DNA from 2 places in the Exiguobacterium sp. s125 genome. Region 1 is predicted to be linked to the other one. Evidence: riboswitches for the same ligand, from Rfam matches in the RefSeq annotation. Region 1 holds a riboswitch; the other holds the start of a gene.
What was found. Region 1 has a riboswitch for S-adenosylmethionine ahead of KNQ05_RS10470 (LLM class flavin-dependent oxidoreductase). Riboswitches for the same ligand answer to the same signal wherever they lie in the genome.
Positions count from the first base shown of each region.

Region 2: it holds a riboswitch for S-adenosylmethionine, as region 1 does, so the genes downstream of both, KNQ05_RS00505 (methionine ABC transporter ATP-binding protein) here and KNQ05_RS10470 (LLM class flavin-dependent oxidoreductase) in region 1, are expected to answer to the same signal.

Region 1 covers NZ_JACSMI010000003.1:156,710-160,120, forward strand. Annotated here, with positions in the region: gene KNQ05_RS10465 (ATP-grasp domain-containing protein) at 1-698, opposite strand, end outside; gene KNQ05_RS10470 (LLM class flavin-dependent oxidoreductase) at 695-1,753, opposite strand; SAM riboswitch class I at 1,826-1,930, opposite strand; gene KNQ05_RS10475 (DUF975 family protein) at 2,122-2,796, opposite strand; gene KNQ05_RS10480 (DUF2325 domain-containing protein) at 2,864-3,411, opposite strand, start outside.
Region 2 covers NZ_JACSMI010000001.1:111,481-114,891, reverse strand. Annotated here, with positions in the region: gene KNQ05_RS00515 (alpha-glucosidase) at 1-430, opposite strand, end outside; gene KNQ05_RS00510 (aminotransferase class I/II-fold pyridoxal phosphate-dependent enzyme) at 597-1,784, shown strand; SAM riboswitch class I at 1,847-1,953, shown strand; gene KNQ05_RS00505 (methionine ABC transporter ATP-binding protein) at 2,037-3,050, shown strand; gene KNQ05_RS00500 (methionine ABC transporter permease) at 3,040-3,411, shown strand, end outside.

The sequences.
Region 1 (3,411 bases):
GGTGTCTCTGCCGCCTCTTCTCCGACCGGGCAGAACAAATCATCGATGACACAAGCATCCGCGGGGCAGAGCTCGAATCCTTCCGACGTATCGACACGGACCGCATAGACGAACTTACCACCGACGAATTCACAACGCGTAATGTAGGGTTCAGGTGCTTGAATGTACTCTTGAATCAACGTGATGCCGTCGACCGGCTCATCGAATGTCGGTCCGTCAAGATACGTCTCGAGTGCTTCAATCGAGTGGAACAATTGAACGCCGAGTCCTTTACCGGCACGATTGTGTTTCGTGATGAACGACGATACTCCGATGTTTTGAGCGGCTTGGACGATTTGATCACGTCCGACGGCTGCCGTCGTTTTCGGAACACGGATACCTGCTTTTCGTAAGGCGGTGTATTGGTTGACCTTACTGACCTCGAGTCGTAACGCACGGGTTCCGTTGAAAACGGTCCGGTCATGTTCTTCGAGCCAAGCGAGGACCCCTTCCGTCAATTCTGGTGCATAGCGGTGCCCGCGCGTATGGGACGAGGCACTCATCCGGCTGTAAAAAACGCCTTCCGGTGGTGTTTCATCGAGTGGGACGACCCCTTCGTTGAGGTGCCACTGTTCATACGGTAAGTTGAGTTCCTCGAGTCGCTTGATTAAATGATCCGTCCATTCCTGATTTTCGTGTAAGATATGAATTTTCGTCATTTTAGTTGACCTACCTTTCGTTTCGCTTCGACGCGTGGCATGACCTCGCGGGCAAAGCGTTCCATTTCTTCGAGTTGCGGAGAAAATTGAAGCAAGAGCAATGTCACGCCGACTGCTTCAAATTCAAGAATCCGTTCTGCGATTTGATCCGGCGTCCCAATCAAGTTCGGACGCAGTCCCCGGTTTGAGACCGAATAGTCATTTCGTTTGACCTGTTGTTCGAGTTGCGATTTACTGACGAAGTCGTCATACCCGGCATATCCGGCACCGTCTTCTTTAACGTTCGTAATCCGGTGCCATTCTTCGAGCGCCGCTTCTTCCGTCTCGCGACAGATGATGTAGGCCGCCAGTCCGAAACTCGCAAGCGGCTGCTTCCCGGTCGCCGCGCGGCGGGTTTTCATATCCGTAATTTTCGTCGCGACTTCATCGACCGTTCCTCCATGCATGACATAGGCATCACAGTGATTGACGATCGTCTGTTTCCCCGTCTCACTCTCACCACCAGCGTAGAGCTTGATTCCGGGACGCTGAACGGGTTTCGGGTGAAGCTCTGCCCGTTCCAGCTGATAGTACGCCCCATCAAAACTATAGGGTGATGCGTCCGCCCATAATCCTTTCATGACCGTCACGAATTCTTCCGTCCGGGCATATCGTTCGTCATGGGCTGTAAAAATCCCATTGTATTGACGGGCTTCTTCCTCCCACCAGGCCGAGACGACGTTGAGCGTAAAACGTCCGTTACTCAACTGATCGAGGTTCGCCGCCATTTTTGCTGTCGTCGCCGGATTATGAAAACCGGGCCGGACGGCTGTCATGATTTCCAACCGTTCCGTTGTCGCCGCAATCGCCGCTGCCGTCGTCCACGCCTCAAGACTCGGTTCGGCTATTCCTTTAATGTCGTTTAAGTTCAATTCTGCAATCAATGTCGTAGAAAAGCCAATCCGTTCTGCCGTCTGTGCGACTTGTTTCGCATAATCGAATGTCGCTGGCATTTGTTCATCCTCGACGTTTCGTAACCAACCCCCGAAGATTGGTAACCAAAATCCGTATTCCATCCCCTGTGCCCCCTTTTTGCATAAAAAATCGCTCTTTTCGTTTAGAAAAGAGCGACGAATGTCTACTGTCGGCTCTTATCTTCAAAGGAATAAATTCCTCTTGGAAGTAGCACCTTCCGCTCATGCGGGGTTGCTGAAGTGTCGTCGGGCCAGTCCCTCGACTTCTCGTGATAAGAATAATTGAAATTAGCGTACATCTTTTAGCAGAGTAAAGCAACCTTTAAACCTTCTTTTCCTATCGGAATTAAAAAAACATTTGGAAAATCACTCTGTTTCTTGATACTTCTTTGTCTAGAAGCTAAAAACAGGAATTGCACATCGGTTTAAGATGGCAATCCCTGCTTTGTATGGTGCTGTTCAAAATCAATTCATTCTGGTGATACGAACGGTGAGTCATTGTGATTTGCATCCATCATGGCTGTCCGGTGACCAGTCGTCGAAACTTCTTCCCCACGCACGCGATCGTAGAACTTCGCGATTGTGACGCTGAAGTACGGGCCAATCCAGAGGAAACCGATTCCGATCGTAACAATTCCGAGCAAGAACCAACCGATGAACGAAAGGACGAGGAAAAACGCCTCTTTTTTGTGTCCATCCATCATTTGGCGTGAACGCGTAATGGCATCAAGGATGCCAATCGATGGTTCGTCCCGAATGATGTAATACGTCAACATGTAAGAGAATGACTTAATGATTCCTGGAATGATGAAAAGTAAGAACCATAGCCCTAAGAAAAAGGTTTGGACGATTGACACTCCAATGGCTTTCAAGAACATTTTGTACGGCTCAAACAAATCGGCGACTTTCGTCTGCTCGTCTCGGGCGACAGATAGGGCGAGCCATGACCATCCCATTGCAACCGGTAAGGTCAACACCGTCAAGAGCATACCAATCAAGTCGATAAATTGGAAATCCTCTTCGGGTGAGGACGCAAATCCGTTCGGAACGCCTTGAATGATTAAGAACAACAACATCATTAATGCCATGAAGCCCCATCGTCCCTGCAACGACTCGCGCGCTGCTAATTTTAATTGTTTTGACATCGAAAGATCCTCCTCAAAAATAAGTGCTACCTTTCTTTACGGTTTATTTTTGAGGAGGTTTCACTTTTTAACGCTCGTCTTTTAGTAAACGTTGGACCATTGCTTTTTCAAGTTGTTGCTGGCACGCCGTATACAAAGAGCTTCGTCCATCGAGTCGTTCAATCGCAAACGGAATATCGTGCTTTTTTGCTTGCACGAGGACATGTGCCGCTGCTGCGTGGGAGACGCGACTTTTGATGACGACGATCGCATCTGTCTTTTTCGCGAGACAGGCAATTTTTTTCGCAGCTTGGGCATCACCGCCAAGATGGATTAATTCGACTCCCGTCTCCGCAAAGAAGTCGCGGTAGACGGCGCGCTGTTGCTCATTACCGACGATGACGAGACGCATGCCGTCGTAGGAAGCAAAATCGAGTGCCGTTTTATCGACGAATTCGATTGGTTGACCTGGTAATGTCGTCGTATCGAGACGTTCGAGTTGCTGGACTTTCTTTTCCCGGAGGCGCCGCTCTTTTTTGACTTTCTTCGCCTTCGGTTTCCGTTGCATCATCTTGTCGTAGCGTCCTGTTTTCGCCTGTTTGTTTGCAGGTGACGCAGTGGCGGACTCGGGCGAAC
Region 2 (3,411 bases), on a different contig from region 1:
AATACGACCGCCAATTGTTTGGTGGTGTTCCTTTTTCCCCGTCATGCCAAATGTACCAATCTGACTTATCATTCGTTTGATCACGGCGCGACTCCTCAAACCAGTGATGTTGATGACTTGTATGATTGACGACAAGATCGAGAATGATTTTTAAGCCGCGCGCATGCGCCGATTCAATCATCTGGTCCAAATCTGCCATCGTGCCGGCTTTCTCCATGATGCCGTAATAGTCAGCGATGTCGTAACCGTTGTCGATATCAGGTGATGTATAACAGGGGTTAAGCCAAATGACATCCACCCCGAGTGAGGCGATGTAGTCGAGCTTTTCGATCACGCCCCGCAAGTCCCCCATCCCGTCTCCATTCGAGTCGTTAAAACTCCGCCAGTACACTTGATAAACGACGGCTTCTTTCCACCAGGTCCGATTCATCTTTTCCATCTCCCGTCTAGTAGTCGATCGATTACTTGTCTAGTGTATCAAGAACATCGTCTGAAATTGGAATGTTCTTCTAATTTTTAAGGAATTTTAAAAAACCTCTTTCATTTTGACTGAAAATTCGCTATTCTTGACGACAATACCTGAAGGAGGAACAGAGATGAAACATTTCGCCCCATCGATCGCCATCGATCGCTTGCCCAATCCCGTCTTCGCAGAACTTGCCCAACGGATCGGTTCCGTCAAAGCCGCAGGACACGACGTCATCACGCTTGGTCAAGGAACGCCGGACCAAACGACACCCGTACATATTCTCGATGCTTTAAAACAAGCCATCGATGATGCAAGTAATCTCCAGTACCCCCCGTTTCGCGGACATGATTTCTTAAAACAGGCCGTCGCTAATTTTTATGAATCAGAATTTGGCGTGTCGGTTGATCCGGCGACAGAAGTCGCGATTTTACTCGGAAGCAAGGCCGGCATCGTCGCCCTTCCGCAGACGATCGTCAATCCCGGTGAAGGGGTCATCGTCCCAGATCCCGGTTACCCGGATTACTTGTCGGGCGCAGCACTTGCCGGTGCGTATCCGATCACGCTTCCGCTTCTCGCTGAAAATAGCTTTTTGCCTGACTATGACCTCCTCGATTCGCTCGACGTCGAACGGGCCCGGATGTTGTTCCTCAACTATCCGAGTAATCCGACCGGTGCGACAGCGACGGCAGCGGCTTTTGAACAGACGGTCGCTTTCGCTGATGCACATGACATTTGTGTGGTTCACGACTTAGCGTACGGCGGGATCAGTTTCGATGGTCCGACGCGGAGTTTCCTCCAGACGGAAGGCGCTAAGAATGTCGGGATTGAGTTATTTTCGCTCTCTAAACGGTTTAACATGTCCGGCTTCCGGATTGCCTTTGCAATCGGTAATCCGTCTGTCATCGCGAGCATCGAAACATACCAGGAACACCTTTACGTCAGTGCCTTCACACCGATCCAGCATGCAGCGACGGTCGCGCTTTCAAGCGACCAGACATGTGTCCGTGAACTGAGCGCCTTGTATGAGACGCGACGCGATGCGTTGTTCGGTGCATTAAACGAAATCGGCTGGGACGGACCGGTTCCGGGTGGTTCGTTCTTCGTCTGGCTCCCTGTTCCGTCCGGCTTCACGTCACAAAGCTTCACCGATCACCTGCTCGACGAAGCGCACGTCGCCGTGACACCGGGTCATTTCTTTGGTACATACGGTGAAGGTTACGTCCGGATCAGTCTGATTGCCGATGTCGACCGACTCGTCGAGGCTGTCAAACGAATCGGGACCCTTCAGCTCTTCCAAACCGCCGTTGCCGAATAATTCTGAAAAAACGTTTGACAGATGGGAATCATTTCCGTTAAAGTAAATCCCAACAGCATAGCTACTTATCGAGAGCGACCGAGGGATTAGGCCCAACGACGTCCGGCAACCACCAGTAATGGAACGGTGCCACATCCTACAGAACTTCTTTTGTTCTGAGAGATAAGTTACGAAATTCTACACTTCGTCGCTTTTTTCTGGTTGCTCTCTAACTGGAAAAAAGCGATTTTTTTGTATCGGGAGGGAAACATTATGATTGAGTTCGCACACATCACAAAACAATTTGTCCGTGACCGTACACCGATTTTTGCATTAAACGATGTCAACTTAACGATTGAACAAGGGGAAATTTTCGGCATCATCGGTGAATCCGGCGCCGGAAAAAGTACACTCTTACGGTTGATTAACGGACTCGAGACACCGACGAGCGGTACGGTCATAGTAGACGGAGCCAATCTATCACGTGTCTCCAAAACGTCTCTCCGCAAACTCCGTCTCCGGGTCGGTATGATCTTTCAACACTTTCAACTGATTCAGTCCCGCACCGTTGCCGACAATATCGCGTTCGCCTTAAAGGCTGCCGGTGTCAAACGGCGTGAGTTCCCGAAACGGATTCAAGAATTAACGGCACTCGTCGGACTCGAAGGATTCGAGACGAACTATCCGAGCCAACTCAGTGGTGGACAAAAACAACGCGTCGGCATCGCACGAGCGCTCGCCAACAATCCAAACATCTTACTCTGTGACGAAGCGACATCAGCGCTCGATCCGGTGACGACGCTCCAGATTCTCGATTTACTGAAAGATTTGAACGCCCGGCTCGGTTTGACGATCATCCTCATCACCCACGAAATCGATGTCGTCAAACAAATTTGTCACCGCGTTGCCGTCATGGCGCACGGTGAAGTCGTCGAAGTCGCTTCGACTTACGCCATATTTAGTCAAGCCGAACATCCGGTCACAAAACATTACGTCGATACGGCACTCCAAATCGAATTGCCGGAACGGATTTTACGGACGACACCCGGCAAAGTCATTCGACTTCAGTTCACGGGTGAAAAAACAGGTGAGAGTACCTTATCTGAAGCCATCAAACAATTCGATATCGCAGTCAGCATCCTGCATGGGAAGGTCGACTACATTCAGGACGTCGCGTTTGGCGTCTTAATCGTCAGTTTGACGGGACCGACACTGCACGTGAATCGTGCCTTAACCTGGCTCGAGGGACAGTTGCACGCAATCGAGGTGATTCAAGATGTCGCTTGACCGGTTTACGACAATGCTTCCCGACTTAACGAAAGCACTCGGAGAGACGGCCTTTATGGTCGGCATTTCACTCGCCTTTGCCATCATCATCGGAATTCCACTCGGGATTTTATTATTCATCACCGACCGCGGACTCTTTTTCCAAAACGTTTTCATTCGAACGACGTTGGACTTCGCCATCAACATCGTCCGCTCGTTACCATTCATCATCCTACTCGTTGCTTTGATTCCATTGACGCAACTCATCACGAAGACGACGATCGGTCCCGCCGCCGCCTCGGTCAGCTTGAGCGTCGCCGCGATTCCGTTTCTCGCCCGACTCGTCGAAACCTCACTCCGTGAGATTCCACCCGGCTTGATT